2 regions of the Streptomyces sp. NPDC093064 genome follow, and region 1 is predicted to be linked to the other one. Evidence: riboswitches for the same ligand, from Rfam matches in the RefSeq annotation. Region 1 holds a riboswitch; the other holds the start of a gene.
What was found. Region 1 has a riboswitch for S-adenosylmethionine ahead of ACIQFZ_RS11710 (aminotransferase class V-fold PLP-dependent enzyme). Riboswitches for the same ligand answer to the same signal wherever they lie in the genome.

Region 1 (15,327 bases):
AGCAGTTCCTGGAGCCGCTGGGCCAGCAGGTCCCACCGCCACCTCTCCTCGACCCAGGAGCGTCCGCGCTCCCCCATGCGGCGGCGCAGTTCGGCGTCTCCCAAGAGCGTGACGACGCGGTCGGCGGCCTGCTCGGGGGAGCCGCCGCGCACGACCCAGCCGGTCTCGCCGTCGAGCACCGCATCGGGGGCGCCGCCGGAGTCCCCGGCGACGACGGGCAGCCCGGTCGCGGACGCCTCCAGGTAGACGATGCCGAGCCCCTCGACGTCGAGTCCGCCGCGCCGGGTGCGGCAGGGCATGGCGAAGACGTCGCCGGCGCCGTAGTGCGCGGGCAGCTCGGCCCAGGGCACCGCGCCCGTGAAGCGCACGGAGCCGGACACCCCGGTCTGCGCCGCCAGGGCGCGCAGTTCCTTCTCGTACGGGCCACCGCCGACGATCAGCAGCACGGTGTCCGGTTCGGCGGCCAGGATCCGGGGCATGGCCCGGATCAGCGTGTCCTGTCCCTTGCGCCTGACCAGCCGTGAGACGCACACGACCACCGGCCGGTCGGTGAGCCCGAGCCGGGCCCGCACCTCGTCTCCGCCCGAGCCGGGGTGGAACGTCTTCTCGTCCACGCCCGGGGGCAGTTGCGCCATCCGGCCGGCCGCCTCGGGCGTCAGCGCGGCGGCGATCCGGGAGCGGGTGTACTCGCCGAGGTAGGTGATGGTGTCCGTCGACTCCCCGACGCGGCGCAGGAGTCCGCGCGCTGCGGGCAGTTGCGCCCACCCCGCCTCGTGTCCGTGGGTGGTGGCCACCAGCCGCTCGGCGCCCGCCCTCCGCAGGGCCGGCGCCATCAGCCCGAGCGGCGCCGCCGCCCCGAACCACACCGCGGTGCACCCGTGTTCGCGCAGCAGCCCGACCGCGCGCCGGGTCGCGCCCGGCGTCGGCAGCAGCATCGTCGTACGGTCGCGTACGACGGTGAAGGGCTGCTCCGCGTCGAAGGCGGCCGTCGCCTCGGCACCCTCCCGGCCCCGCTTCCAGGTGGAGGCGTAGACGACCACTCGCTCCGGGTCCAGCCGCAGCGCCATATTGTGCAGAAACGCCTGGATACCACCCGGCCGGGGCGGAAAGTCGTTGGTCACGATAAGGGTCTTACGCACATCGGCCGACCCTACCGAACCCGGCCGGGATGCCCGGCCACGGCCGTGCCACCCGCCCCGCACCGACCACCCGGGAGATCATGTGCCCCACAGCACGAACCGCGCGTACCGGACGGACCGGTCGGGCTCACGGGAGAGGACCGAGGTGGACGGGACAGGTACCCGGCGGAGGCTCGCCGGGGTGCTGGTTGTCTGGGGCGCCAGTCGGGCCGTGCTGGTGCTCTTCGTGTTCAAGGTGTTCGTGCTTGCGGGGGCGGAAGACGTCACGGCGGACGTGTCGGTGATCTACCGGGGCTGGTACGAGGCGCTGCGGCAGGGTGGCTTCCCCGTCGACGACGTCACCTGGCAGTACCCGCCCGCCGCCGCGCTGGCGATCCTCTCCCCCGCCGCCCTGCCGTTCCTCGGCTACACCGCGGCCTTCCACGTGCTGGCGCTGCTGGCCGACCTGGCGGTGCTGTGCCTGCTGCTGTGCGCCGGGCGGCGGCCCGGCCGGCCGCTGCGCGGTGCCTGGGCGTGGACGGCGGGCACGCCCCTGCTCGGCCCGGTCCTGTACGCGCGCTACGACGTGATGGTGACCGCGGTGGCCGTGGCCGCGCTGCTCGCGGGCGTCCGCCACCCGCGGGCGATGGGCGCGCTGGCCGGCTTCGGGGCGCTGCTGAAGGTGTGGCCGGTCCTGCTGCTGCCGGGCCTGCGGGGCGCGGCCGGGCGCCGTGCGTGGACGGCGGCGGCGGTGACCGCGGCGGCGCTCACCTCGCTGTTCGCGCTCACCATGCCCGGCGCCCTGTCCTTCGTGACCGCGCAGCGCGACCGGGGCCTGGAGGTGGAGTCGCCGGCCGCGCTCGTCCTCCATGTGGCCCGGCACTTCGGCTGGAACGGACAGGTGCTGCTCACCTACGGCTCGCTGGAGTTCGTCGGCCCGTACACCGACGTGGTCAGCACCGCGTCCCTGGCCCTGACCGCGGCCGCCTTCGGCTGGCTGCTGCTGTGGCGGCTGCGGGCCCGCCGCTTCCGCCCGGACACGGCCGCCCAGGCCGCGTTCACGGCCGTACTGCTGTTCACGGTCACCAGCCGGGTCCTCAGCCCCCAGTACCTGGTGTGGCTGATCGGACTGGCCGCCGTCTGCCTGTGCTTCCGGGACGACGGCATGCGGCTGCCGGCCGGCCTCGTCCTGGCGGCGGCCCCGGTGACGGCCCTGGAGTTCCCGGTGTACTTCACGCACGTCGTCGCGAGCGACAGCCTCGGCGTCACCCTCCTGCTGCTGCGCAACGGCCTGCTGGTGGCCGCGGGCGTGACCGCCTGCCGGGCCCTGTGGCGCTCGACGGTCACCGCCGCGCCCCGGACGCGGCCGCCGGACCGGGCGGCCCGGCCCACCGCCCGGCTCGATCAGCCCAGTTGACGCACGAGGTACGCGCGCCACTGCTGGGTGAACCGGTCCAGGGTGGTGCCGAGGACCTTCCGCAGGGCGTCCTCGACCGCGCCCTCGCGGGTGCCGTGCGCGCCGACGGAGCGGTAGAAGTCGTCGAGGCGCCGCTCGCCCCACTGGTCGGCGATCATGCGGCAGGCCATCCAGCCGCTCTCGTAGGCCCGGGCGAGCCGGGCCGGATCGCCGGCGAACCCGAAATCCTCGTCGGACGGCAGGGCGGCGGGAACGTCCCCGTCGGTCACGGCGCGCCGCAGTTCGGGCGCGACCTGGTCCGGGGGGCGGCCGGTACCGCGGTAGCCGACCCAGTCGGCGTAGCCCTCGGAGAGCCACAGCGGGGTGGCGGCGTTGGTGTGGGCGCGGGTGGCGACATGGGTCGTCTCGTGGGTGAGGACGACCTGCTTGCCGAGCGATCCGAGCATGCCGTAGGCGGCGGGGTTGACGATGATCCGGTCCGCGGGCGCCCGGCCCGCGCCCCCGGTCTCGCCCGTGGTGACGGCGGCGATCCCGCGGTAGTTGGAGGCGGGCGAGCCGAGCAGTCCGGCCATGCCCTCCAGGGACCTGGGGACCAGCAGGACGACCTGCCGGCTCCAGTCCGTGCCCCACGCGTCCGACACCGCGGGTATCGCGCGGTCGGCCAGGCCCGCGTAGCCGCGCAGGACCGCGTCGCCGTGTCCGACGCCGAGCACGAGGCTGCGCCGCCCGCGCACCACCGAGACCGTGCCCTGGTCCCACAACTGCTCGGCGGACTTCTTCACCGGCCGGTCGGAGTCGACGTACCACTTCCCGTCGGCGCCGGTGGACAGGGTCAGCGTGCGCCCGGCGGTGACGGGCGCCTTGTCGTACCCGGTGACCCGGTAGCGCAGTTCGGCCTGCGCGACCGCGGTGTCGCCGCTGCGGCGCAGGCTCTTCAGCCGGTAGGACCAGTCCGTCAGCGGGACGGCCCGCAGCCGTGCGTACGGGTCCCGGGTCCCGGTCGCGGCGTACGCCGCCGGGTCGTGGTGCAGGACCGCCGCGGCCCGCCGGTCGAGCACCCGCTGCACCTCGGACTTCGCGGTGTCGGCCGCGGACGGCCCGCCGCAGGCCGTCAGGGACGCGAGCAGCAGGCACACCACCGTCACCGAGGATTTCGACACCCGCCCACGACCAGCCATTTCCCGATCGTACGGCGGCACCGGGACGGCCGTCAGACCCTGGTGACCGACGAGATCGGCATCATGTTCACCCGGTCGTAGCGCACCGGAGCGCCCGGATGCGGCGCGTGGATCACCCGGCCGTTGCCCGCGTACATCGCGACATGGCCGGCGTCGGAGCGGTAGACGATCAGGTCGCCGGGCCTGGCCTCGGACAGCGGGATCCGCCGGCCCGCGTTGCGCTGCTCCTGCGAGGTGCGCGGCAGATGCACTCCGGCCTGCGCGTACGACCACTGCATCAGGCCCGAACAGTCGAATCCCGCGGGCCCGTTGGCGCCCCAGATGTAAGGGCGGCCGAGGGCGGAGTGGGCGGCGGCGAGGGCGGCGGCCGCGCGGGCGGAGGCGGCCGGTCCGGCGTCGAGGCCGGGGAAGATGTCCTCGCGGCCGGAGCGGGAGGCCCGCTCGTAGGCCTCCCGCTCCGACGGGGACAGGAAGCCGAGGAGCCGGCGGGCCTGGGCGAGCTTCTGCTCGACCGTCCGCTTGTGGGTCGCGACCGCCTTGCGGTTCTTGTCCAGTTCGGCGAGGGCGCGGGTGGCCTCGGCGCGGTCCTGGGAGAGTTCGCGCAGCGCCCGCCGCAGGTCCTTCAGTTCGCCGGCCTGGTGGGCGGTGATCCGGTCGAGCGTGGCGGCCTTGTCGAGGTAGTCGGCCGGGTCCCGGGAGAACAGCAGGGCGATCGACGGGTCGAAGCCGGAGCGGTACTGGGCTCCGGCCAGCGAACCCAGCGACTCCCTGAGGTCGTTGACACGCTGCTGCCGTCGGGCGATGCGGTCCTGGAAGTCGCGTACCCGGCCGCGCAGGAGGTCGGCGCGCTCACCGGCCTTGTCGAAGGCCTCGGTCGCCTTCTCGGCCTCCTGGTAGAGGCGGTCGACCTCGGACCGGGCGTCGCCGTGCGGAGCGGCGACGGCCGAGGTGGCCGGAACGGCGCCGAGGGCGGCGGCCGCGGCGGACAGAACGCAGAACGCGGTACCCGCGCCCCGGTCGAACCCGGAAGGTGCCGGGCGGCGATGAGACCCCACGGGAAGCCGTACTCCCTCCACTGGCGGACACTGACCGCTTCCCCGGGCCGGGACGCCGAGCGCCCGGGCCTGGGGGGAAACGCGCCAGACATTGACGCCCTCGCCTGCGTCAACGCAGACGATTCCGGTCTGCACCGCTGCGCGGCGCTCCCTCGGGTTCCTGCTTCACCGACCCCTGCCGCCCCTGAGGGTGGTCTGACAAGGTCTCCACAGGCTTCACTTCCCGCCCGTCCGGCGGTAGGTCCGCCAACTACGTCGTCGGACAGCGCGACTCTAGCAGCGCCGCTGCGGCCCCCCGGGCTGCCAGTACGGGTACCCAAACACCGGCGCCCCGCCTCTGACGCAGGTCATCGGCGGGGCGCGGGGTCACCGTGGGGTGCCGGGATTCGCCCGTTCGGGCGAGCACGAGGTGTGCTCCCGGGATGGCGTCAGATGCGGACGCCGAACTGGAAGGGCATGTTGTTGATCGACTCGTAGCGCACGACGGTGCCGGTGCGCGGGGCGTGGAGCACCTGGCCGTTGCCCGCGTAGAGGCCGACGTGGTGCTGGTCGCCGTAGAAGATGACCAGGTCGCCGACCTGGAGCTGGCTCTGCGAGTAGATTCGGGTGCCCGCGTTGGCCTGCGCCTGGGAGGTGCGCGGTATCCCGACACCGGCCTGGGCGTACGCCCAGGAGGTCAGACCCGAGCAGTCGTACGAGGACGGGCCGGTGGCGCCGTAGACGTAGGGCGAGCCGATCTTGGTCTGGGCGGCGGAGAACGCGGCGCCGGCCCGGCCGGAGGCGGGGGTGGAGTTGCCCAGCTGCACGCGGTCGGCGGAGGCCCGGCTGGCCCTGGCCTGCTCGTCGGCGAGCGCGGCCTTCTCCGCGGCGGTGAGGCTGTTCAGGAGCCGCTGCGCCTCGGCGAGCTTGCCCTGGACTTCCTGCTTCTTGTTGCCCAGCTCGGTGCGGGTGGCGGCGAGGTCCTTGAGCTTCGCGGAGGCCTCGGACCGCTCCTGGGTGAGCTCGCGCTGCTTGTCCTGGATCTTCTTCAGCGCCTCGACCTGCTGGCCGCTCAACTGATCGAGCGTGGAGGCCTTGTCGAGGTAGTCGTCCGGGTTGGCGGACAGGAAGAGCTGGAGCGAGGGGTCTATCCCGCCGGTGCGGTACTGGCCGGCGGCCATCGAACCGAGGCCGTCGCGGAGCTTGTTGAGCTCCTGCTGGCCGCGGGCGACGTTGTCCTGGATGGTGGAGATCTCCTTCTGGAGCTTCTCCTGCTTCTCCTTGGCCCCGTTGTACTTCTCGGTGGCCTGCTCCGCCTGCTCGTAGAGCTCGTCGACCTTGGACTTGACTTCGTCCTTGCTCGGCTTCGCGCTCGGGGCGGCATTGGCGGCCTGGGCACTGATGGCTACGGCCGCTGCCGCCGCGGTGGTGAGCACAGTCACGCGCGCACGGCTGGGTTGCTTGGGTCGACGGTGGGACGCCACGGAAGCGAGCTCCTTCTTCTGAGTGATCACCCGCTCGGAGGTTCGAGGCTCGACCCTAGTGACCTCATCGTGATGAATTCAAATCCTGGAGCCGAAAATCCCACCACTCGCTTCATTCTTTGCCCATAACTCACCAGCAGTGAGGACCACTTGACCCTGCGTCGCGTGACGCTTCCGGTCAATTCGGGAATGGCTCCTGTATGTTGCGCTTGAGGCTTACGTGCCCTACGTCCGGTTTCAGCCGCGTGAGAGCCGCTTCAGCAGCACCACCGAGGCCACCGGCCGCGCCCCCGCCTTCGCGATCCCGTCGGCGACCTCGCGGTCGGTCGAGGCGACGATCACCGGACGGCCGGGCGGCTCGGCCCGCACCAGCTGACGGATCAGCTCGTCCGCGGTGACCCCCGGCTTGGAGAACAGCACCCGCACACCGCGCGGCGGCGCGAGGAGCACCGGCGCGACCAGCTCGGCCCCGTCGAAGACACAGGTGACCTCGGCGCCGGTCTGCGCGGCGAGCTGCGAGAGCTGCCCCAGCAGCCTCAGCCGCTGCTTCTCCAGCGGCATCTGCGGATAACCGGTCTTGGTCACGTTGTAGCCGTCGACGACCAGATGGGCCTGCGGCAGCGCGAGCAACTGGTCGAGGATCGCCGGGTCGTGCTCGGACAGCGCGCGGGCGGCGATGTCCTTGGGGGTCATCCGGCCCGGCTCGACCGCGTCCACGGTCTCAGCCGGCCGCACCGACACCGGCGGCAGTGCCAGCTCCCGGCGCAGCCCCTGGGCCGCGTCGAGGACGGTGTCCAGCAGCAGCCGTACCCGCATGTCCTCCACGCTGCGCCCCTCGCGGGCCGCCCTGCGGGCCGCCTCCAGCGCGGCCTCCGCCTCCCCCAGACGCGACTTGAGCCGCCGGGCCTCGCTCTCGGCGGCCGACACCTGCGCCTGTCCCTCGGCCCGCACGGCCTCGATGTCGCCCCGCACTTTGCGCAGCGCGGCCTCACCGCGTTTGACGTCGCTGTGCGCGGCCCGCAGCTTGCGGTGCAGCGACTCGGCCTCTTTCCTGGCGGCGTCCAGCTCGGCCCGCAGCCGCTCGGTGTCGGCGCGGGTCTGCTCGCGGGCCGCCGCCAGCTCGGCGCGCAGCCGCTCCAGTTCGGCGCGGCTCTCCTCGTCGGCGCGCTCGGCGTCCGCCCGCTGCGCCTCCTCACCCGCGGCGGCGACCAGCTTCACCCAGCCCGGCGGACGCAGTACGTAGGCCGCGGCCGCCACGTCGAGCGGATCCGCGGCCGGGGGCGGCGAGCCGGAGTCGAGGGCGCCCGACAGCTCCGGCTGGTCCTCTTTGAACTTCTCGCCGATGCGCTGGCGGAACAGCGGATCGGTCTCCAGCGCGGACGCCATCGCGTTGCCCGCGAACTTCGCCCGGCGACTCGGGGTGAACCGGGCGTACTGCCGCAGCTGCGCGGGCAGCTCGGCGAACGTCAGCGCGCCGAAGGCGTCCGAGACGATCTGGACGACCCGGCGGCGCACTCCGTCGGGCAGGGGACGGTCGAGCACCTCGGCGGCGCCGTCGCCCGGCCCCCCGCCTTGTGTCTCCACCATCCGTCACCCCAATGCCTCAATGCCTCGGTGCCTCTGTGCCTCTGTGCTTCGCGGACCCCCGCCGGGGTCGCCTGTGCGGGCCCGCTCCGCTCAGGAGCCGGCGCCCGGCCTGTCCACGAGTTCCACCTGGTCCACGGCGTTGCACCAGCGGCAACGCACCGACTCGATCGTCTCACTGACCACCTCGCGCTCCTCGACCTGCGGCTCTCCCGCCAGGTCGAGGTGGACGTACTCCACGACCTTCGACGAGCGGGTCACGTCGAAGCGGGTGAGGTTGCCGCACAGGGTGCAGCGCCACCGGGTCGTGGCGGTCGGCAGGGGAACCGTCATCGTGACTGTTCGCTTCCTTCTGTGTCCGTGGCGCGCCAGCTTCCCTGGGCGTGTGGCACGTAACCCTACGGCCTGGCGGCTTCTCGGCGCCGGTCCGTCCATGGCGGCGAGGCGGTCTGTGCGGTTGCGTCCGGTTACGCCATGCTCTGTGCACATGATCGGCAACAGGTTCACGGTGGCGGCCCGGACGATCAGGGCGGCCAGGGCGGTACGGAGCATGCAGGCGCCGGTGACGTGTGCCCTGATCGTCCTGTGCTGTCTGATCTTCGTGGCCGGCCCGGCGGCGGGCCTCAATCCCTCCTACGGCACGGGGGACGCGCTGCTGCTCGCCCAGCGGGCCTACTTCCGGCGGTGGGGCGTGATCCCCGACGTCTTGTTCACCGGCTCGCTCCGGGCCGCCCTCACCCCCGCGACGGCCCTGTTCGTGCACGGCAGCTGGGTGCACCTGCTCGGCAACATGCTCTTCCTCTACGTCTTCGGGGCGATGACCGAGGAGCGCATGGGCCGCGTCCGGTTCACGCTGTTCTACGTCGGCTGCGGCTACCTGGCCCTCGTGGGCTACGCGGTCGCCAACGCCGACTCCGGGCAGAGCCTGGTGGGGGCCTCGGGCGCGATCTCGGCGGTCCTCGGCGCGTTTCTCTACCTATTCCCCAGCGCCCGGGTGACCAGTCTCTTCCCGTTCCTGTTCTTCCTGCCGCTGCGCTTTCCCGCGTGGGTGGTGCTGCCCTTCTGGGCGGCCCTCCAGTGGCTGGCCGCCGGCCGCGCCGCCGAGGGACCGCAGGTCGCCTACCTGGCCCACGTGGTGGGCTTCGCCCTGGGCTTCGCCTGCGCGTGGGCCTGGTTCGGCCGGAAGACTAGAGTGAAGGCCGCCCCTGCTCCGGCCCCCGAGGGAGAGAACCAGCCGTGATCACCGCGATCGTCCTCATCAAGACCAGCGTGGACCGGATCCCCGAGATCGCCGAGCAGATCGCCTCACTGGACTCGGTCAGCGAGGTCTTCTCCGTCACCGGCACCTACGACCTGATCGCCATGGTCCGGGTGCGGCAGCACGAGGACCTGGCGGAGGTCATCCCGGGGCGGATCAGCAAGATCCCGGGCGTCGAGGGGACGGACACGCACGTGGCCTTCCGCACCTACTCGCAGCACGACCTGGAGGCGGCGTTCGCCATCGGGCTGGACTCCTGACCGCCCCGGGCTCCTGAGCGGGCGGATCACACCGCGGGCACGCAGCGGCCGTCCTCCGTGCGGTACGTCCACTTCGCGCCGTCCCTGACCAGCTCCCGCACCGCCGCAACGAAGCGGTCCACGTGCTCGTCGGGCGTCCCCGCGCCGAAGCTCACGCGGATGGCGTTGAGGGACTTCTCGCCCGGGGCGGCCTCGGGCGCGCCGCACTCGCCCTGGCTCTGCGGATCGCCGCCCAGCAGGGTGCGGACCAGGGGGTGGGCGCAGAAGAGGCCGTCGCGGACGCCGATGCCGTACTCGGCGGAGAGGGCGGCGGCGAAGTGGGAGCTGTTCCAGCCCGCCACGACGAAGGAGATCACGCCGACCCGCGGGGCGTCGTCGCCGAACAGGGAGAGCACCCTGACCTCGGGCACCTCGGCGAGACCCGCCCGCACCTTGCGGATCAGGTACCGCTCGCGCGCGACGAGGTCGTCGAAGCCGGCCTCGGTCAGCGCCGTGCAGGCCGAGGCGACGGCGTAGGCGCCGATGACGTTCGGGGAGCCGGCCTCGTGGCGGGCGGCCGACTCGTGCCAGCTCACGTCCACGGACCCGTCGGCGCGCCGCGCCACCGTGCGGCTCGCGCCGCCGCCCGCGAGGTACGGCTCGGCCTCACGGAGCCAGTCGGCTCGGCCGGCCAGGACGCCGGAGCCGAAGGGGGCGTACAGCTTGTGGCCGGAGAAGGCGACCCAGTCGACGTCGAGGTCGCGGACGGACACCGGGTGGTGCGGGGCGAGCTGGGCGGCGTCCAGGACGATCCGGGCGCCGTGCGCGTGGGCGGCGGCGGCCAGCTCCCGTACGGGCCACAGCTCGCCGGTGACGTTGGAGGCGCCGGTGACGCACACCAGGGCCGGGCCGTGGGGGTCGCGGCCGGCGAGGGCCCGCTCCAGGGTCGCCACGGCCCGCTCCGGGGTGCGCGGGGCGTCGAGGCAGGTCACCCGCGCGTCCCGCCACGGCAGCAGCGAGGCGTGGTGCTCGGTCTCGAAGACGAAGACCTGGCAGTCCGCGGGCAGCGCGCGGGCGAGCAGGTTCAGGGAGTCGGTGGTGGACCGGGTGAAGACCACCTGGTCCTCCGCACGGCAGTCCAGGAACTCCGCGACCGTCCTCCGGGCGTTCTCGAACAGGTCGGTGGAGAGCTGGGAGAGGTAGCCGGCGCCGCGGTGGACGCTGCCGTAGTACGGCGCGTACGCCGCCACGTCGTCCCAGACGCGCTGGAGGGCGGGCGCGCTGGCCGCGTAGTCGAGCGCCGCGTAGGTGACCTCCCCGCCGGTGACGAGCGGAACGGTGACGTCCCGGCCCAGCACGGGCAGCGGGGAACAGACGGACTGGTCGGCGGCGACGGTGGAGACGGTGGAGACGGACATGGGTGAACTCCCGTGAAAGCAGGCGGAATCACCACGCGAGCAGGCATGGCTCGAGCGTGGGGAAGGGTGAAGGGGAAAGCGCGGTGGCGGGGCTCTGCGGCCTCGGGGGCGACAGGCCCTAGCGCATTCGCTTGCTCACGGAAGGCTCCCTCGTCGACCAGGACCCCTGGACTGTGTCCACTCGAAGGAGTGCGAGGGGTCCGCGCTTGCCGTAGGCCTCGCTGCCTACGGCCTGGTCTTCACCCGGGGCACCCCGCCACGGACGGAGGGTTGCCGGACAGCCGGCCGGGGCCACATGGCTGTCACTCATGACCTGGTTCAGCATCCTGCCACACGATCTTCCACGCGCAAGGCGCAGTCCGGATCGTGGACTGCGCCTTGCGAGGGGAGGCCCGGGTCTCAGGCGTTGCTGACGGTCACCCAGCGCTCCAGCGTGCGCTTGGCGGACCCGGAGTCGATCGACTCCGCCGCGCGGTCCATACCGGCCCGGATCTGTTCGGCGAGGGTGCCCGGGCCCGGCCGCAGGGCCACCAGCGCCGCCGCGGAGTTCAGCAGGACGGCGTCCCGTACGGGCCCCTTCTCGCCGTCCAGCACGCGCCGGGCCACCTCGGCGTTGTACGAGGCGTCACCGCCCCGCAGCGCCTCCACGGGCACCAGTTCGATGCCGACGTCCCGCGGGTCGAAGCGCTCCTGGGTCACCGTGCCGTCCCGGACGATCCAGACCTGGGAGGTGGCGGTCGTGGTGAGCTCGTCGAGGCCGTCGTCGCCCCGGAAGACCAGGGAGGAGTGGCCGCGCTCGGCGAAGACGCCGGCGACGACCGGTGCCATGCGCGGGTCCGCGACCCCGACGGCCTGGGCCCGCACCCTGGCCGGGTTGGTCAGCGGGCCCAGCACGTTGAAGACCGTGCGGATGGCCAACTGGCCGCGGGCGGCGCCCGCGTGGCGCAGCGCCGGATGGAACTTGATCGCGAAGCAGAAGGTGATTCCGGCCTCCTGCGCGACCTCGGCCACCCGCCGCGGCGTCAGTTCCAGATTGACGCCGAGCTTCTCCAGTACGTCGGAGGCCCCGGAGGCGGAGGACGCGGCCCGGTTGCCGTGCTTGACGACACTGGCGCCGGTGCCGGCCACGACGATCGAGGACATGGTGGAGATGTTCACCGTCTTGGCACCGTCGCCGCCGGTGCCGACGATGTCTACGGTCGCGCCGGGTACCTCGATCACATTGGCGTGCTCGTACATCGTCCGGACCAGGCCGGTGATCTCCTCCACCGTCTCGCCCTTGGCCCGCAGGGCCACCACGAACCCGGCGATCTGTGCGTCGGTCGCCTCGCCGCGCATGATCAGGTCCATCGCCCAGGCGGTCTCGTCGGCGGTGAGGTCCCGGCCGTCCAGCAGGCCGTTCAGCAGGGCGGGCCAGGAGCGGCCCGCCGCGGTGTTGCCTCCAGCGGGGGTCACAGCGTTCATATGCCGCTCCTGGGTCGGTGTCCCGTACGGCGGGACGCGAATCTCGAACAGGTCCACCCTATCCAGCCCCGGACACCGCGAAGGGCCCCGTCCGGGGATCGGACGGGGCCCTTCGACCGTGGCGTGGCGACGCTCAGCGGTCAGTGATCAGTGGTGGCCGTGGCCGCTCGTGATCTCCCTGTACTCCTCGACGGTCGGCTTCGGGATCTGGTTGTCCTCGCCGTAGTACGCGTTGCTGAGCTTGGCGCGCAGCTTCTGCGAGCCCTTGATCTTGCGCTCGACGCCGTTCTCGTCGACCGCCGGGCCGATCTCGGCCGGCTCGTACTGGTCGTGCGCCGTGAGCGTGTAGAGCTGCTCCTGGCTGAGCGGCTCGTGGACCTCGATGAACTCACCGTGCGGCAGGCGCTTGATGATGCCGGTCTCACGACCGTGCAGCACCTTCTCCTTGTCGCGGCGCTGGAGGCCGAGGCAGATCCGCTTGGTGGCGACGAACGCGATGATCGGTCCGACGAAGAAGCCGATCCGGACGAACCAGGTGACCGCGTTGATCGACAGGTGGAAGTGCGTGGCCCACAGGTCGTTGCCGCCGCCGACCAGCGTGATCATGTACATCGTGATCCAGGCGACACCGAACGCGGTACGCGTCGGGGCGTTGCGCGGGCGGTCCAGGATGTGGTGCTCGCGCTTGTCGCCGGTGATCCAGGACTCGATGAACGGGTACGCCGCCAGCGCCGCCAGGACCAGGCCGAAGAGGACCAGCGGGATGAACACGCCCAGGACGAGCGTGTGGCCCCAGAAGTTGACCTCCCAGCCCGGCATGAAGCGGACCAGACCCTCGGCGAAGCCCATGTACCAGTCGGGCTGGGCGCCGGTGGACACCTGGTCCGGACGGTACGGGCCGATCGCCCAGATCGCGTTGATCTCCACGAGCGCCGCGATCATCGCGAGGACACCGAAGACCAGGAAGAAGAAGCCGCCGGCCTTGGCCATGTACACCGGCAGCAGCGGCATGCCGACGACGTTCTTGTTGCTCTTGCCGGGACCCGCGAACTGCGTGTGCTTGTGGTAGAAGACCAGGATCAGGTGGGCCACCACCAGGCCCAGCATGATGCCGGGCAGCAGCAGGATGTGGATCGAGTAGAACCGCGCCACGAAGTCGTGACCGGGGAACTCGCCGCCGAAGAGGAAGTACGAGATGTACGTGCCGACGATCGGCATGGACAGGATCGCACCCTCGGTGAAGCGGACACCGGTGCCGGAGAGCAGGTCGTCCGGGAGCGAGTAACCGGTGAAACCGGTGAACATGCCCAGGGCGAACAGCAGGAAGCCGAACAGCCAGTTGATCTCACGCGGCTTGCGGAACGCGCCGGTGAAGAACACGCGCATCATGTGCACGAACATGCCGGCCAGGAAGATCAACGCGGCCCAGTGGTGGATCTGCCGGATGAGCAGACCACCGCGCACCTCGAAGGAGATGTGCATGGTCGAGTTGAACGCCTCGCTCACCAGCTGACCCTGCAGCGGGACGTACGAGCCGTTGTACACCACCTCGTTCATCGAGGGGTGGAAGAACAGCGTCAGGTACACACCCGTGAGGATGATGATGATGAAGCTGTAGAGGCAGACCTCGCCCAACATGAACGACCAGTGGTCGGGGAAGATCTTGCGCATGTTGGCCTTGGCCAGGGAGTAGATCCCCAGTCGGCCGTCGGCCCAGTCGGCGAGCCTCTCGCCGGCCGGTGCCTGCCCGCGAGAGCGGGACTCGTTGGCTGCTGATGTACTCATCCGCGCTCCCAGAATGCAGGACCGACGGGCTCCGCGAAGTCGCCGAGCGCCTGGAGGTAACCCTCGCTGTCCACGCCGATGCGCAGCTGCGGCAGAGCGTGGCCGGCGGGGCCGAAGATCACTCGGGCACCGTCGGAGAGGTCGAAGGTGGACTGGTGGCACGGGCACAGGGCGTGGTGCGTCTGCTGCTCGTACAGGGAGATCGGGCAACCCACGTGGGTGCAGATCTTCGAGAAGGCGACGATGCCCTCGTGGCCCCAGTCGAGTTCGCGCTTGTCCTTGATGTCGGCCGGCTCGAGCCGGATGATCATCAGGGCCGCCTTGGCGATCTCGTTGGCGAAGTCCTCGTCCGTGTCCTTCATCCCGTCCGGCATCGCGAAGGTGAGCGAGCCGACCGAGACGTCCTCGGGACGCAGCGGCAGGTTGGTGTTCATGTTGACGAGGCGCTTGCCCTTGGCCCACAGCGTGTGGCGCAGGCTGGTCCCGGGCAGCGGGCCCAGGTCGCGCAGCAGCATGACGCCGGACAGCGGCACCAGCGTGAGCGCGCCGAGCATCGTGTTGCGGATCAGCTTGCGACGGCCGATCGCCGACTCCTTGGCGCCCTGCTTGAAGTCCGCGTGGACCTTCGCACGGACCTCGGGGGACGCCGCGATCGGGTGACGCTCGTCGGCGACCTCGACGTCGGACATCAGGGTGCGGGCCCAGTGGACCGCGCCCGCGCCGATCGCGAACAGCGCCACACCCAGCGTGAGGCCGAGCGCGAAGTTCAGCGCGTTGATGTGCCCGATCGGGAAGACGAAGATCGACTTGTCGTGCGGGATCGTCACATAGGAGGCGATGAAGCCGATGGTGGCCAGCATCGACACCGTGAACATCAGGGCGACGGTGCGCTCGGACCGCCTGGCGGCCCGCTCGTCGATGTCCTGGATCCGGTGCTCGTGGGGCGGCAGTCCCGGGTCGGCGAACGGAGCCCGCTCGTCCGCCACGGAGACCGCGCCGCGCCCGTGCTCGTGGGCTGCCTGCTCTGCGGGCAGGTTCTCTTCAGGAATGTCTTGGCTACTCATGACTTCTTGGCCTTTGCGGTCCGAGCGGCGACCCAGACGGCGACCGCGACAAGGGCACCCAGCCCGAAGATCCAGGCGAACAGACCCTCGGTGACCGGTCCGAGGCCACCCAGGTCCATACCGCCCGGGGTCGTGGTCTCGTCACCGTTGACCGCGTCGAGGTACGCGATGATGTCCTTCTTGTTCTTCCCCGTCAGCAGCGTGTCGGGGAAGGAAGGCATGTTCTGCGGGCCGGTCTGCATGGCCTCGTAGATGTGCTTGTTGCTCACACCCGTGAGGTCAGG
Region 2 (15,327 bases), on a different contig from region 1:
ATGCCTGTTCGTGAACCCCCTGGGTCCGATCGCCTACCTGGTGGCGGGGCGGAGCGAGGACCGGTGAGCGGGGGGCCGGCCGTGGTGACCGCGGGCCTGGTGCGCGACTACGGACACGGCGCGGGGCTGCACGGTGTGGACCTGGAGGTGCCGCGCGGCGGTGTCTACGGTCTGGTGGGACCGAACGGCGCCGGGAAGACCACGCTTCTGTCCATCGTGGCCGGTCTGCGCCGCTTCGACGCGGGCGAGGTCCGGTTGTCGGTCGACGCGGGACGGATCGGGGTCTGCCCCGACACTCCCGAGTTCGAACCCTGGCTCACCGCGGCGGAGGTGGTGCGCCAGTCCCGTGGCCTGGCCGCTCGCGGGGGGCACCGGCGCCGTGGCGGCACGGCGCCCGACACCGGCGGGTCCCCCGCCGACCCGGTCGCGGCCGTACTCGCCGAGGTCGGCCTGACCGAGGCGGCCGGCCGGCGCACGGGCGGCTTCTCCCGTGGCATGAAGCAACGGCTGGGCCTCGCCGTGGCGTTGGCGCTGGACCCCGAGCTGCTCATCCTCGACGAACCGTCCAGCGCGCTCGACCCGTCCGGGCGTGCGGAGGTGCTGTCCCTGGTCGCCGGGCTCGGCCGGACCCGCACCGTGATCTTCTCCAGCCATGTCCTGGCGGACGTCCAGCGGGTCGCCGACACGGTGGGCGTCCTCGACCGGGGCAGGCTCCTGTTCCAGGGGCCGGTACGCGAACTGATCGACCGTTTCCTCCAGCCGGCCTGGGAGGTGCGCCTGCGTGCGGGCGGCGAGCAGCGGCTGGCCGAACTGCTGCGGCAACAGGAATGGGTCACCTCGGTGGTGGTGGACTCCGACGGGTCCGTGCGTGTCGAAGCCTCGAGCACGGAGGTCGGTGAACGCCGGCTGCCGCAGGCGATCGCCGCGGCGGACGCCGCTCTGATCAGCCTTCACCCGGTCGACGCCGACCTGGAGGCCGCGTTCCTGGCACTGACCGGCGGACGCCACGGACGGGACGGACAGCAGGTACAGCAGGAACAGCAGGAACAGCACGGACAGCGGGAAGCGGATCGGACGGGTGCGGCGTGAACGAGCTTTCGCTGTGGCGGGTGGAGTGGCTTCGGCTGCTGCGCACCAAGAGGCTGATCGCGCTGCTGGGTGTTTTCGTGCTCTTCGGGTTCACCGGGCCGCTGCTCGCCCGGTACTCCGGGCAGTTGCTCGACCACGCCGGCGGCTCGGCCCAGCGGGTGAAGATCGTCTTTCCACCCCCGGTCCCGGCGGACGGGGTCGCCCAGTACGTGAACAACGCGTTCGGGATAGGCCTCATCGTGGCGGTCGTCGTGGCGGCGTACGCGTGCTCGATCGACGCCAGGCCCGCGCTCGCGATCTTCTATCGGACTCGCGCCCGGCGCTTCGGCGATCTACTGGTGCCGAGGTTCGCGGCCAGCGCCGCCGGGGCCGTGGGCGGCTACCTGGCCGGGCTGCTCGCCGCCTGGTACGAGACGGCCGTCCTGCTGGGGAATCCCGGTACGGCGGCCTTGGGCTGGACCGCGCTCACCGGCTCGGTGTTCCTGGTGTTCGCCGCGGCGGTCACGGCGCTGGCCGCGACACTGGCCCGCAGCACGCTCGGCACCGTCGGGTACGCGCTGCTCGCGCTGTTCACGCTCCCGCTGCTCGGAGCGCTGCCGCGGGTGTCGCGCTGGCTCCCGACCGAGCTGACGAAGGCGCCGGACGCGTTCCTGCGGCACACGGCGGCCGACCACGCGCAGCGGGCCCTGGCCGTCGCCGTGGTGCTCGCGCTCGGCTGCGTGGCGGCAGCGATCCTGCGGGGCGCGCGCAAGGAGGTACGTTGACGCCTACGTTGACGCCCGCGCGGCCTTGACCACGTGACCGTACGAAAATACCTTTCACAGTGTGACCCAGGACGTGAAGGAAATTTTCGCAGGCGTGGGCGCCCCGGGCCTCACGCCCCCCGCACCCGCCGCCCTCGCGGCCAAGGTACGTACGCTCGCGCCCTCGATGACCCGCTCCATGCAGCGGGTCGCCGAGGCCGTCGCCGGCGACCCGGCCGGCTGCGCGGCCCTCACGGTCACCGGCCTCGCCGAGCTCACCGGCACCAGCGAGGCGACCGTCGTACGCACCGCCCGCCTGCTGGGCTATCCGGGTTACCGGGACCTGCGCCTGGCCCTCGCGGGCCTGGCCGCCCAGCAGCAGTCGGGGCGCGCGCCCGCCATCACGACCGACATCGCGGTGGACGACCCCATCGCCGACGTCGTCGCCAAACTCGCCTACGACGAGCAGCAGACCCTGGCCGACACCGCCGCCGGCCTCGACACCATCCAGCTCGGCGCGGCCGTCACCGCGCTGGCCGCCGCCCGCCGCACCGACGTCTACGGCATCGGCGCCTCCGGTCTGGTCGCCCAGGACCTCACGCAGAAGCTGCTGCGCATAGGTCTGGTGGCGCACGCGCACAGCGACCCGCACCTCGCCGTCACCAACGCGGTGCAGCTGCGCGCGGGGGACGTGGCGATCGCCATCACCCACTCGGGTTCGACCGGGGACGTGATCGAGCCGCTGCGGGTGGCCTTCGAGCGCGGCGCGACCACCGTGGCCATCACCGGCCGGCCCGCCGCGCCCGTCACGCAGTACGCCGACCACGTCCTGACCACCTCCACGGCCCGCGAGAGCGAGCTGCGCCCGGCGGCGATGTCCTCCCGGACCAGCCAACTGCTCGTGGTGGACTGCCTGTTCGTCGGGGTGGCACAGCGGACGTACGAGACGGCGGCGCCCGCGCTCGCGGCGTCCTACGAGGCGCTCGCCCACCGGCACAGCCCGCGGGGCGGGACCCACCGCTCGTAGCACTCGCAGCGCTCGCAGTACTCGTAGCCGAGAACCGAACAAGCCCGGATCCGCACGGTCAGCCGTACCGCCACGCACGAAGAGAGCCGCCCCCTCATGACCTCCACGCCCCACTACCGCGAGCTGCGCACCGAGTTGGATTCGCTGACGACCGAGGCGTTCCGCCCCGAGCTGGCGGAGATCGACCGGCTGCCGACGCTGGAGATCGCCCGGCTGATGAACGCCGAGGACAGCACCGTGCCCGCCGCCGTGACCGAGCGGCTGCCGCAGATCGCCGCCGCGATCGACGCGGTGGCCGAGCGGATGGCGCGCGGCGGCCGGCTGGTCTACGCCGGCGCGGGCACGGCCGGACGGCTGGGGGTCCTGGACGCCTCGGAGTGCCCGCCGACCTTCAACACGCGCCCCTCCCAGGTCGTCGGGCTGATCGCGGGTGGCCCGCCGGCCATGGTGACCTCGGTCGAGGGCGCGGAGGACTCGAAGGAGCTGGCGGCCGAAGCGCTCGACGCCCTCGGGCTCACGCCGGACGACACGGTGGTGGGCGTCTCCGCCTCCGGCCGCACCCCCTACGCCATCGGCGCGGTGGAGCACGCCCGCGCCCTGGGTGCCCTGACCATCGGCCTGTCCTGCAACGCGAACAGCGCGCTGGCGGCCGCCGCCGAGCACGGCATCGAGGTCGTCGTCGGCCCCGAGCTGCTGACCGGCTCCACCCGCCTGAAAGCCGGCACGGCGCAGAAACTGGTCCTCAACATGCTCTCGACGATCACGATGATCCGCCTGGGCAAGACCTACGGAAACCTGATGGTCGACGTACGGGCCTCCAACGACAAGCTCCGCGCCCGCTCCCGCCGTATCGTCGCCCTGGCCACGGGCGCGGCGGACGACGAGATCGAACGGGCCCTGACGGCCGCGGACGGCGAGGTGAAGACCGCCATCCTCACCCTCCTCGCCGACACCGACGCCCCCACGGCAACCCGCCTCCTGAAACAGTCCGACGGCCACCTGCGCACGGCACTGGAGCGGGCGGGGGACTGAGGCAGGCGGGCCCGGGACCGGTGGCAGGAGCGAGCGGGCAGGCCGGGGGCTCCCTTACCGGCCGGGGCGTCGCAGTGCTGTGACCGGGAAGGTTTGCCGGAAAGCTCGCGGCGTCCGGTGCGGTACATCGCAAGGCGGAGCAACGCCCGCGTACTGGACGTACTCGGGTGATGCGACAACGCGGCTGGGGGTCCCCCCTGCTCGAAGAGCTTGGGGGAGCCGTGCCGGGCGTCGCGAGCCGGTGAACCTCTCCGGTCGCAGCACTAGGCTGGAGGGCACCATGAACCACGCCCAGCTCACCGCCCTAGGACGGGCTCTGCGTCTGCTCGGCGAGCATGGCGAGGCGCTGTCCGCGGAGACGCCCGACGCCAGGCTGCACGAGATGAAGGCGGATCTCCGGCGGGCTCTCGACCTGCTGGACGAGACCGTCACGACGGCCGCGCCCGCCACCCGCTGCCCCGAGCATCCGAACGGGCCCGTCGATGAGAGCGCCCCCGATCTGTGCCTCCTGTGCGAGACCCGGCGCCGGGCCGCCCGCCGCTCCGAGGTCGACGGGGCGTACGCCTCGTACGCGCGCCACGCCGCCGAGCCCGCCGCCCCCGCCCCGTCCCGCTACGGCGTCCGCGAGGACCGGCCGCAGCCCCAGCAGCGATGGCTGCCGGAGCTGTGGAACGGGCGGGAGTGGCAGTTGTGCGGGTCCCCGCGCCGGGACCGGCGCGAGGCCGAGCTGTTCATCGCCGCCCAGCGCCGGGCACCGCGCGCCGCGCCCGCCTACCGGCTCGTGCACGAGTTCACCGACTACGAGGTGGTCCGGGTCTGGGGCCATCCCGCGCGGACCGACATCGAGCCCATGGGCAACCCGTAGGGCCTACGACACCTTCGCCCCGGTGGGCGCGGGCTCACCGGCCGCCGACGGCTCCCCCGGGGCCGCGCTGCGCGGGCGCGGGATGAAGGACGCGACCAGGAAGCCGAGCAGGGCGGCGCCGGCGCCGACGGCGAGGACCGTGCGGAAGCCGTTCTCGGAGGGCAGCTGGTAGGGGCCGAACGCGGTGGTCATATGGGCCAGGACCACGCCCGCCACCGCGCTGGCGACCGACGTGCCGATCGAGCGCATCAGGGTGTTGAGGCTGTTCGCCGCGCCCGTCTCGGACGCGGGGACGGCGCTCATGATGAGCGCGGGCATCGAGCCGTAGGTGAAGCCGATGCCGGCGCCGATCACGCAGGACGTCAGGACGAAGTGCCAGACCTGGCTCATCAGGACGATGTTGAGGCCGTAGCCGGCGGCGACGATCAGCGCGCCGATCATCAGCGTCACCTTGGGTCCCCTGGTCCGCGAGACGATCGCCGACACCGGGGCGACGGCCATCATCACCAGACCCGAGGGGGCCATGACCAGGCCGGAGGCCAGCAGCGACTTGCCGAGGCCGTAGCCGGTCTGCGCGGGCAGTTGCAGCAGCTGCGGGATGACCAGGGACATCGAGAACATCGCGAAGCCGATCGCCACCGAGGCGAGGTTGGTCACCAGCACCTGGCGGCGGGCCGTGGTGCGCAGGTCCACCAGGGGCGCCTCGACGCGCAGTTCGAACAGGCCCCAGGCGACCAGGACCACGACCGCCGCCGCGAACAGGCCCAGGGTCGTGCCGCTGCCCCAGCCCCAGTCGGCGCCCTTGGAGATCGCCAGCAGCAGGCAGACCAGGCCCACCGCCATACCGACCGCGCCGGGCAGGTCGAAGCGGCCGCCGGTGCGCACCGCCGACTCGGGCACGAAGCCCAGCACCAGCACCGCCGCCACGACGCCCAGGCCGGCCGAGACCCAGAACAGCATGTGCCAGTTGAGGTTCTCGGCGATCAGCGCGGCGGCGGGCAGCCCGAGGGCACCGCCGACGCCGAGCGAGGCGCTGATCATCGCGGTCGCCGAACCGAGCCGTTCGGCGGGCAGTTCGTCGCGCATGATGCTGATGCCGAGCGGGATGACACCGGAGGCGAGGCCCTGCAGGGCGCGGCCGACGATCATCGGCGTGAGGGAGTCGCTCAGCGCGGCCGTGACCGAGCCGACCACCAGCATGGCGAGGCTCAGCAGGAGCATGCGGCGCTTGCCGTACATGTCGCCGAGGCGGCCCATGACCGGGGTGGCCACGGCCGCGGCGAGCAGCGTGGCGGTGACGGCCCAGACGGTGTCCGACGCCGAGGCGTGCAGGAGCTTGGGCAGCTCGGGAATGATCGGGATCACGAGGGTCTGCATCAGCGAGACCACGATGCCGCCGAAGGCGAGTACGGCCACGACGGCGTTGGGCCGGGGCGCGGATTGCCCGGCCGTGGCGGGCCGGGCGAGTGCGTCGGACATGAAGGAAGGTCTCCGTCGGAGAGGGGGTGTACTTGACTCAGGCAACTTTAATTGGAATTGTTTGACTCAAGCAAGCGAAATCCCGCCGGGCGAGGACCCGGCAGGCGAAGACCCCCCGGACGAAGATCCGGCAGGCAGAGGGGCGGCGCCCGCCCTCCGGCAGCCACCGCCCCCACATCCGGGCCCGAGCCCCCGGGCCCGGCCCGGTTCAGCTCAGCAGCTCAGCAGCTCAGCTCAGCGTCTTCAGCGCCGCCGCGTCGTACGGCTTCAACTCCTCGAAGCGGCCGCCGAGGACCTTCGCCGCCCACTCGGGGTCCTGGAGCAGCGCGCGGCCCACGGCCACCAGGTCGAACTCGTCGCGCTCCAGCCGGTCCAGCAGGTTGTCGAGGCTGCCGACCTCCGCGCCCTCGCCCTGGAACGCCTTGATGAAGTCGCCGTCCAGACCCACCGAGCCGACGCTGATGACCTGCTTGCCCGTCAGCTTCTTCGTCCAGCCCGCGAGGTTGAGGTCCGAGCCCTCGAACTCCGGCAGCCAGTAGCGGCGCGTGGAGGCGTGGAAGACGTCCACTCCGGCCGCCGCCAGCGGCGACAGGATCGCCTCCAGCTCCTCGGGGGTCTCGGCCAGGCGGGCGTCGTAGGCCTCCTGCTTCCACTGCGAGTACCGGAAGAGGACCGGGAAGCCGGGCGAGACGGACTCCCGCACCGCCGCCACGATCTCGGCCGCGAACTTCGTACGGGCCACCGGATCGCCGCCGTAGGCGTCGGTACGGCGGTTGGTGCCCGTCCAGAGGAACTGGTCGAGCAGGTAGCCGTGGGCGCCGTGCAGCTCCACGCCGTCGAAGCCGATGCGCTCCGCGGCGGCGGCCGCCTCGGCGAACGCGCCGATGACGTCGTCCAGGTCCGTCCGCGTCATCGCCCTGCCGGTGACCTCGGACTCGCCGATGCGCAGCCCGGAGGGGCCCACCGCGGGCGCGTCCGGGAACGGCTGCTGGCCCGGCCGGCGCACCATGCCGATGTGCCACAGCTGCGGCACGATCGTGCCGCCCGCCACGTGCACGGCCTCGGCCACCTTGGCCCAGCCCGCGAGCTGCTCCTCGCCGTGGAAGCGGGGCACGCGGTCGCTCTGCCCGGCCGAGTCGTGCCCCACGTAGGTGCCCTCGGTGACGATCAGGCCGACGCCCGCGGCGGCGCGGCGGGCGTAGTACGTCAGCACGTCCTCGCCGGGGACGCCGCCCGGCGAGAACATCCGGGTCATCGGCGCCATCACGATCCGGTTGGGGACGGTGAGGCCGTTCAGCGTGAGGGGGCGGGAGAGGATCTCGGCCGCGCGGGACGCGGACCCGGAAGCGGACTCGGAGGCGGTGACGGTCACGTGGGGGGCTCCTCGGAATCGTGGTCGGTACCGGCCGGCGTGCACGCGCGTCAGCCGGGCACCGGCGTCAACTGCCCTGCCTGCCACGGCATTCCACCGAGCCACTCCTGTGACCCGGAACACGCCCGAGGGCGGCACCCCCTGTCTCCAGGGAGTGCCGCCCTCGGTACGTGAAGGACGGATCCGATCCTCGAGGGGATCAGAAGTCCATGTCACCGCCCGGCATGCCGCCGCCGGCCGGCGCGGCGGCCTTCTCCGGCTTGTCGGCGATGACGGCCTCGGTGGTGAGGAACAGCGCGGCGATGGAGGCGGCGTTCTGCAGCGCGGAACGGGTCACCTTCGCCGGGTCGATGATGCCCTCGGCGACCAGGTCGACGTACTCACCGGTCGCGGCGTTCAGGCCGTGGCCCGGGGTGAGGTTGCGGACCTTCTCCACCACGACGCCGCCCTCGAGGCCGGCGTTGACGGCGATCTGCTTGAGCGGGGCCTCCAGGGCGAGCTTCACGGCCTGCGCGCCGGTCGCCTCGTCACCCTCGAGCTCCAGCTTCTCGAAGACGTTGGTGGTCTGGAGCAGGGCCACGCCACCACCGGCGACGATGCCCTCCTCGACGGCCGCCTTGGCGTTGCGCACGGCGTCCTCGATGCGGTGCTTGCGCTCCTTGAGCTCCACCTCGGTGGCGGCACCGGCCTTGATGACCGCGACACCGCCGGCGAGCTTCGCCAGGCGCTCCTGGAGCTTCTCGCGGTCGTAGTCGGAGTCGCTGTTCTCGATCTCGGCGCGGATCTGGTTGACCCGGCCGTTGACCTGGTCGGAGGAGCCGGCACCGTCGACGATGGTGGTCTCGTCCTTGGTGATGACGACCTTGCGGGCGCGGCCCAGGAGGTCCAGGGTCGCGTTCTCCAGCTTGAGGCCGACCTCCTCGGAGATGACCTCGCCGCCCGTGAGGATGGCGATGTCGCCGAGCATGGCCTTGCGGCGGTCGCCGAAGCCCGGGGCCTTGACGGCGACGGACTTGAAGGTGCCGCGGATCTTGTTGACGACCAGGGTCGACAGGGCCTCGCCCTCGACGTCCTCGGCGATGATCAGCAGCGGCTTGCCCGACTGCATGACCTTCTCCAGGAGCGGGAGCAGGTCCTTGACCGAGGAGATCTTGGAGTTGGCGATGAGGATGTACGGGTCCTCGAGCGACGCCTCCATGCGCTCCATGTCGGTCGCGAAGTAGGCGGAGATGTAGCCCTTGTCGAAGCGCATGCCCTCGGTGAGCTCGAGCTCCAGACCGAAGGTCTGCGACTCCTCGACGGTGATGACGCCTTCCTTGCCGACCTTGTCCATGGCCTCGGCGATGAGCTCGCCGATCTGGGTGTCGGCGGCGGAGATGGAGGCGGTGGAGGCGATCTGCTCCTTGGTCTCGACCTCCTTGGCCTGGTCGAGCAGGGCGGCGGAGACGGCCTCGACGGCCTTCTCGATACCGCGCTTCAGGGCCATCGGGTTGGCACCGGCGGCGACGTTGCGCAGGCCTTCCTTGACGAGGGCCTGGGCGAGCACGGTCGCGGTGGTCGTACCGTCGCCGGCGACGTCGTCCGTCTTCTTGGCGACTTCCTTGACCAGCTCGGCGCCGATCTTCTCGTACGGGTCCTCGAGCTCGATCTCCTTGGCGATGGAGACACCGTCGTTGGTGATCGTGGGGGCACCCCACTTCTTCTCGAGGACGACGTTGCGGCCCTTGGGGCCGAGGGTCACCTTGACGGCGTCCGCGAGCTGGTTCATGCCGCGCTCGAGGCCTCGCCGCGCCTCCTCGTCGAACGCGATGATCTTGGCCATGTGAAGTGGTCCTCCCAGGACTGGGGGTGATTACTTCGGACCGCGCCCGCGCCCGCGACGGACGGCCCCCGACCGGTGGTTCCTTGCCCCACCCGGCCCGTGGCCTCACCGACCCGGTCCTTCGTTGTCACTCTCACCTTCAGAGTGCTAACGCCAATGATTAGCACTCGACCCCTTCGAGTGCAAGCGCCTTCGGGGGTCGGCGGGGCACTCGGCCGGGCGCGAACACGGGCGTACCGGGCCGTGCGGGCGCGCGGTGCGCGGACACGGGCGTGCCGACCGCCGGACGGGGAAGTGCGCCGACACAGCGAAGGGCCCGCACCCCGGCAGCGGAGGTGCGGGCCCTTCCGAAGAAGAACGTCGCTTGCGGTGGTCGCGCGATTCAGGCCGTGACACGGACCATGTCGGCCTGTGGACCCTTCTGGCCCTGCGAGATCTCGAACTCGACCCGCTGGCCCTCTTCCAGCGTGCGGTAGCCGTCCATCTGGATCGCGCTGTAGTGGACGAAGACGTCCGCACCACCGTCGACCGCGATGAAGCCGTACCCCTTCTCCGCGTTGAACCACTTGACGGTGCCCTGAGCCATGCCTAACTCCCCTATTACTGGCCCTTGCACAGATCCACACTTCGCGGACCCGGGTCAGACCTCACCCCCCGTGGATCGGGGGCGTGCGCCGGAACGCGTCGACCGCGGCTGAATGTATCTGTCCAACTGCCGTCTGCAACAGGTCAATCGGACGAGAAATCTGGACGTACGCGGTCCGGAATATAGGAAGAATTCACGCGAATTCAGGGCAAGTCGGGCCCCGCAAACAAGGCAAATGCCACAAAAGGCCCGCAGACTTTGGCTACTTCTTGCCGGGCTCGCGGCAGGAATCCATGGCCCCGGATTCGGAGTTGGAGGGCGCGTTCCCCAACTCTACCGCGCTCAACCACACAGAATTGCCCCCTCCGCTTCTCTCACGGAGGGGGCAATTCGATGAACTCTGCGTAATCGGGATTACCGAAGGTAATGATCAGCCGCCGGCGACCGCCGGGATGATCGAGACGCCCGCGCCGTCCGGGGTGGCCGTCTCGAGGCCCTGCTCGAACCGGACGTCGTCGTCGTTGACGTACACGTTGACGAAGCGGCGCAGCTTGCCCTGGTCGTCCAGGACCCGTGCCGAGATGCCCGTGTGGTTCTTCTCCAGGTCCGAGATGACCTCGGACAGGGTCGCGCCCTCGGCGTTCACCTCGGCCCGGCCGCCGGTGTAGGTGCGCAGGATGGTGGGGATGCGAACGGTCACGCTCATGCCAGGCCAGCCTCTCGGAAGGAGTCCAGGGTCGGACGGATCGTCGCGGTCAGGCCGGTGCCGGCCACCGCGTCCAGCGTCTTCAGCCCGTCGCCGGTGTTGAGGACGACGGTGGTCTTCGTCGGGTCGAGGACGCCGTCCTCGACCAGCTTCTTCGTCACGCCGACCGTCACACCGCCCGCGGTCTCGGCGAAGATGCCCTCGGTCCGCGCCAGCAGCTTGATGGCGTCGACGACCTGCTCGTCGGTCACGTCCTCCACCGCGCCACCGGTGCGGCGCGCGATGTCCAGGACGTACGGGCCGTCGGCCGGGTTGCCGATGGCCAGGGACTTGGCGATCGTGTTCGGCTTCTGCGGCCGCACGACCTCATGGCCGGCCTTGAAGGCGGTGGACACCGGCGAGCAGCCCTCGGCCTGGGCGCCGAAGATCTTGTACGGCTTGTCCTCGACCAGCCCCAGCTCGATCAGCTCCCGCAGGCCCTTGTCGACCTTGGTGAGCTGGGAGCCCGAGGCGATCGGGACGACGATCTGGTCCGGCAGCCGCCAGCCGAGCTGCTCGCAGATCTCGTACGCCAGCGTCTTGGAGCCCTCGGCGTAGTACGGCCGCAGGTTGACGTTGACGAAGCCCCAGCCCTCGCCGGCCGGATCGCCGATCAGCTCGGAGCAGAAACGGTTCACGTCGTCGTAGTTGCCCTCGATGCCGACGAGTTCGCCGCCGTAGATCGCGGCCATCACGACCTTGCCCTGCTCCAGGTCGTGCGGGATGAACACGCAGGAGCGCAGCCCGGCGCGGGCGGCCGCGGCGCCGACGGCGCCGGCCAGGTTGCCGGTCGAGGAGCAGGAGAGGGTGGTGAAGCCGAAGGCGCGGGCCGCCTCCAGTGCCTGGGCGACCACGCGGTCCTTGAAGGAGTGCGTGGGATTGCCGGAGTCGTCCTTCACGTACAGCCCGCCGGTCACCCCCAGTTCGCGGGCGAGGCGGTCGGCCCGGACGAGCTTGGTCCAGCCCGGGTTCAGGTTCGGCTTGCCGGCGACGTCCGCGGGGACGGGCAGCAGCGGCGCGTAGCGCCAGATGTTCGCGGGGCCCGCTTCGATCCTCTTGCGCAGCTCCTCGGTGTCGTAGGCCGAGAAGTCGTAGGCGATCTCCAGCGGGCCGAAACACTCCTCGCAGGCGAAGACCGGGCCGAGGGGGACGCGGTGACCGCACTCGCGGCAGCTCAGCGCCGCTGCGGGGCCGAGGTCCACGGTGGAGTCGGTGCTGCTTACAACGGTCTGCACAGCCATGTGAGGCGAGGCCCTTTCTCCTCATCTTCCTCACGACGCATCTCGCCGTGAGACGGATTTGGCACCTTCCCTAGCCGGGAGCCTCGCGAAGACGATCGGCTGTGCAGGCACAGCAGTCGATACGAGAACCGGCTGGAGGGTTGCCGGGGCTTCATCGGGCCGTGTCCCTCTGCCCCTCTGGATGAGCTGTATTCGGTTGTGACGCGGAGGTGACCCCCGGCATGGGATGGTCGTCCGCGTTGTTCAGACTGTAACGGAAGGCCAGGACGGCTGAGTCAGTCGTCCGAAGCGCGAGACAACAGTGAGGAGCCGCTGACCGTGCTGGAAGAAGTCGAGTGCTGGCTGGCCACCCGCTCCTGGTCCGTGGCCGACCGGCCGCTCCACCAGATTCTGGCGGCCAAGCAGCGCACCGGCCAGTCGGTCTCCGTGGTGCTGCCCGCGCTGAACGAGGAGGCGACGGTCGGCGACATCGTCGCGGTGATCCGCCGCGACCTCGTGGAGCGTGCGCCGCTCGTCGACGAGATCGTCGTCGTCGACTCGGGCTCCACCGACCGCACCTCCGAGGTGGCCGCCGCCGCGGGCGCCCGCGTGGTGCACCGCGACGAGATCCTGCCGCGCCTGCCGGCCGTGCCGGGCAAGGGCGAGGTTCTGTGGCGCTCCCTGCTCGTCACCCGCGGGGACGTCATCTGCTTCGTCGACGCCGATCTGCGGGAGTTCTCCTCCGACTTCGTCACCGGCATCGTGGGCCCGCTGCTCACCGAACGCGACGTCGACCTGGTCAAGGCGATGTACGACCGGCCCTTCACCGTGCCCGGCGGGCACACCTCCAAACCGGCCGCGGCCGGGCAGGCCGGGCAGGGCGGACGGGTCACCGAGCTGATGGCACGCCCGCTGCTCAACATGCACTGGCCGCAGCTGGCCGGCTTCGTGCAGCCGCTCGGCGGCGAGTACGCGGCCCGCCGCTCACTCCTCGAACAACTGCCCTTCCCGGTCGGCTACGGCGTCGAGCTGGGCATGCTGGTCGACGCGCTGCACCTGGTGGGTCTGGACGCCCTCGCCCAGGTCGACGTCGGCGTGCGCAGGCACCGGCACCAGGACGGACAGGCGCTCGGCCGGATGGCCGCCGCGATCTACCGCACCGCCCAGCTGCGCCTGGCCCGGGGCCACCTCGTGCGCCCCTGCCTCACCCAGTTCGTCCGCGGCGAGAACGGCTTCGAGCCGCGGACGTACGGCGTGGACACGGAGGAGCGTCCGCCGATGGCCGAGATCGCGGAGTACGCGGCCCGGCAGGTGGCGTGAAACACCGGTCCCGCCCGTCGTCCGCCGGCTACGAAGCGGAACCGTACGTTTGAGCGTTTCGGGGCCGGGCTAAGTTGAGGCGTATGGCTTCTACGCACGGTGCCGAGGTACTGGTCGCGTCCAATCGCGGCCCGGTTTCGTACGAGGTGCGCGAGAACGGCTCGCTCCACTCCCGGCGCGGAGGCGGGGGGCTGGTGTCCGGGCTCTCCGCGATCGGTCCGGAGGCGGGCGCGGTGTGGGTGTGCGCCGCGCTGAGCGACGCCGACCGGGAGGCGGCGGGCCGCTTCGAGGGCGGGCGCCGGCTGCCGTCGGAGGCGACCGGCGGGCAGCAGGTGCGGATGCTCGACATCGACGCGAAGGTCTTCTCCGACGCCTACAACGGCATCGCCAACTCGGTGCTGTGGTTCGTCCACCACATGCTGTACCAGACCCCGCTGGAGCCGGTCTTCGACGCGGAGTTCCGGCGCCGCTGGAAGTCCTACGAGGCCTACAACCTGGCCTTCGCCGAGGCGCTGGCGGAGGAGGCGGCCGAGGGGGCGGCCGTGGTGGTCCAGGACTACCACCTGACGCTCGTGCCGGGGATGCTGCGCGACTTCCGGTCCGATGTGCGCATCGGGCACTTCTCGCACACGCCGTGGGCGCCGGCGGACTACTTCCGGATCCTCCCCGACGACATCGCCGAGCAGGTGCTGCGCGGGATGCTGGGCGCGGACCGGCTGGGCTTCCTCACCCAGCGGTGGGCGGACGCGTTCGCCGGCTGCTGCGACGCGCTCGTCGGCGGGCTCGGGGGCACCCGGATCGGGGTGCACGGGCTGGGCGCGGACGCGGAGTTCCTGCGGGAGCGGTCGCACCGTGCCGACGTCGACGAGCGGATGGCGGCGCTGCGCGAGGAGGTCGGCACCGGATCGGACGGGAACCCGCGCCGGACGATCGTGCGGGTGGACCGGACCGAGCTGTCCAAGAACATCGTGCGGGGGCTGCACGCGTACCGGCAGCTGCTGGAGGACCGCCCCGAGTGGCGCGAGCGGGTGGTGCACGTGGCGTTCGCCTACCCCTCACGGCAGGACCTCGCGGTGTACCGGGAGTACACGGAGGAGGTGCGGCGGGTGGCCGAGGAGATCAACACCCGCTACGGGACGCCCGGCTGGACCCCGGTCCTGCTGCACGTGGAGGACGACTTCGCGCGCTCGCTCGCGGCGTACCGGATCGCCGACGTGGCGCTGGTCAACCCCATCCGGGACGGGATGAACCTGGTCGCCAAGGAGGTGCCGGTCGTCTCCGACTCGGGGTGTGCGCTGGTGCTGTCGCGGGAGGCGGGCGCGTACGCGGAGCTGGGGGAGGACGCGGTCGTCGTCAACCCGTACGACGTGGTCGGGACGTCCGGGGCGCTGCACCGGGCGCTGAGCATGCCGGAGCACGAGCGGGCGGAGCGGACGAAGCGGCTGGCCGCCGCCGCGACCGCGCTGCCGCCCGCTCGGTGGTTCCTGGACCAGCTGGAGGAACTGGGCGGCTGAGCGGCCGAGTGGCTAGGCGAGGCGGTCCGCCAGGTTCCTCAGCAGTGCCACCACCCCGGCCGGGCCGTCCACCACCAGGTCGGCCCTCTCCGACACCTCCGTGACCTCCGTGCTGCCGCTGCAGACCAGGACGCCCGGAATCCCGTCCGAGCGGAGTTTGTCGACCGCGGCGAAGGCCGGCAGGTCGCCCAGGTCGTCGCCCGCGTACAGGACCGACGTGGCGCCCAGGTCGCGGGCGCAGTCCAGGAGGGCGACGCCCTTGTCCATGCCCGGAGGGCGCAGTTCGAGGACCATACGGCCGGGCTCGACGATCAGCCCGTGTCGGCGGGCCAGGTCGGCGAGGGGCTCGCGCAGCGCCTCGAACGCGGCCTGCGGGTCGTCCGCACGGCGGGTGTGGACGGCGAGCGAGCGGCCCTTCTCCTCGATCCAGGTGCCGTGCCAGGCGCCGATCCGGTCGAGGAGGCCGGGCAGTTCGGCGCGGACCGCGGCGACACCGGGGTGCGGGGGCGGGGC

Region 2: linked by a shared signal. The riboswitch ahead of thrC (threonine synthase) and the one ahead of ACIQFZ_RS11710 (aminotransferase class V-fold PLP-dependent enzyme) in region 1 are both predicted to bind S-adenosylmethionine.

What each region holds. Positions count from the first base shown of each region.
Region 1 covers NZ_JBIVPK010000007.1:168,823-184,149, forward strand. The annotation lists gene ACIQFZ_RS11665 (glycosyltransferase family 4 protein) at 1-1,139, opposite strand, end outside; gene ACIQFZ_RS11670 (glycosyltransferase 87 family protein) at 1,285-2,535, shown strand; gene ACIQFZ_RS11675 (hypothetical protein) at 2,523-3,713, opposite strand; gene ACIQFZ_RS11680 (NlpC/P60 family protein) at 3,746-4,768, opposite strand; gene ACIQFZ_RS11685 (NlpC/P60 family protein) at 5,197-6,231, opposite strand; gene ACIQFZ_RS11690 (NYN domain-containing protein) at 6,469-7,818, opposite strand; gene ACIQFZ_RS11695 (hypothetical protein) at 7,909-8,148, opposite strand; gene ACIQFZ_RS11700 (rhomboid family intramembrane serine protease) at 8,303-9,055, shown strand; gene ACIQFZ_RS11705 (Lrp/AsnC family transcriptional regulator) at 9,052-9,333, shown strand; gene ACIQFZ_RS11710 (aminotransferase class V-fold PLP-dependent enzyme) at 9,360-10,730, opposite strand; SAM riboswitch class IV at 10,928-11,044, opposite strand; gene trpD (anthranilate phosphoribosyltransferase) at 11,130-12,194, opposite strand; gene ACIQFZ_RS11720 (cytochrome bc complex cytochrome b subunit) at 12,342-13,979, opposite strand; gene ACIQFZ_RS11725 (Rieske 2Fe-2S domain-containing protein) at 13,976-15,043, opposite strand; gene ACIQFZ_RS11730 (c-type cytochrome) at 15,040-15,327, opposite strand, start outside.
Region 2 covers NZ_JBIVPK010000009.1:47,931-63,257, reverse strand. The annotation lists gene ACIQFZ_RS13675 (PLD nuclease N-terminal domain-containing protein) at 1-67, shown strand, start outside; gene ACIQFZ_RS13670 (ABC transporter ATP-binding protein) at 64-1,089, shown strand; gene ACIQFZ_RS13665 (hypothetical protein) at 1,086-1,853, shown strand; gene ACIQFZ_RS13660 (MurR/RpiR family transcriptional regulator) at 1,915-2,859, shown strand; gene murQ (N-acetylmuramic acid 6-phosphate etherase) at 2,956-3,891, shown strand; gene ACIQFZ_RS13650 (hypothetical protein) at 4,172-4,756, shown strand; gene ACIQFZ_RS13645 (MFS transporter) at 4,760-6,235, opposite strand; gene ACIQFZ_RS13640 (NADH:flavin oxidoreductase) at 6,465-7,607, opposite strand; gene groL (chaperonin GroEL) at 7,807-9,429, opposite strand; gene ACIQFZ_RS13630 (cold-shock protein) at 9,812-10,015, opposite strand; gene ACIQFZ_RS13625 (MoaD/ThiS family protein) at 10,446-10,721, opposite strand; gene thrC (threonine synthase) at 10,718-12,001, opposite strand; SAM riboswitch class I at 12,020-12,189, opposite strand; gene ACIQFZ_RS13615 (glucosyl-3-phosphoglycerate synthase) at 12,320-13,300, shown strand; gene ACIQFZ_RS13610 (trehalose-6-phosphate synthase) at 13,384-14,814, shown strand; gene otsB (trehalose-phosphatase) at 14,827-15,327, opposite strand, start outside.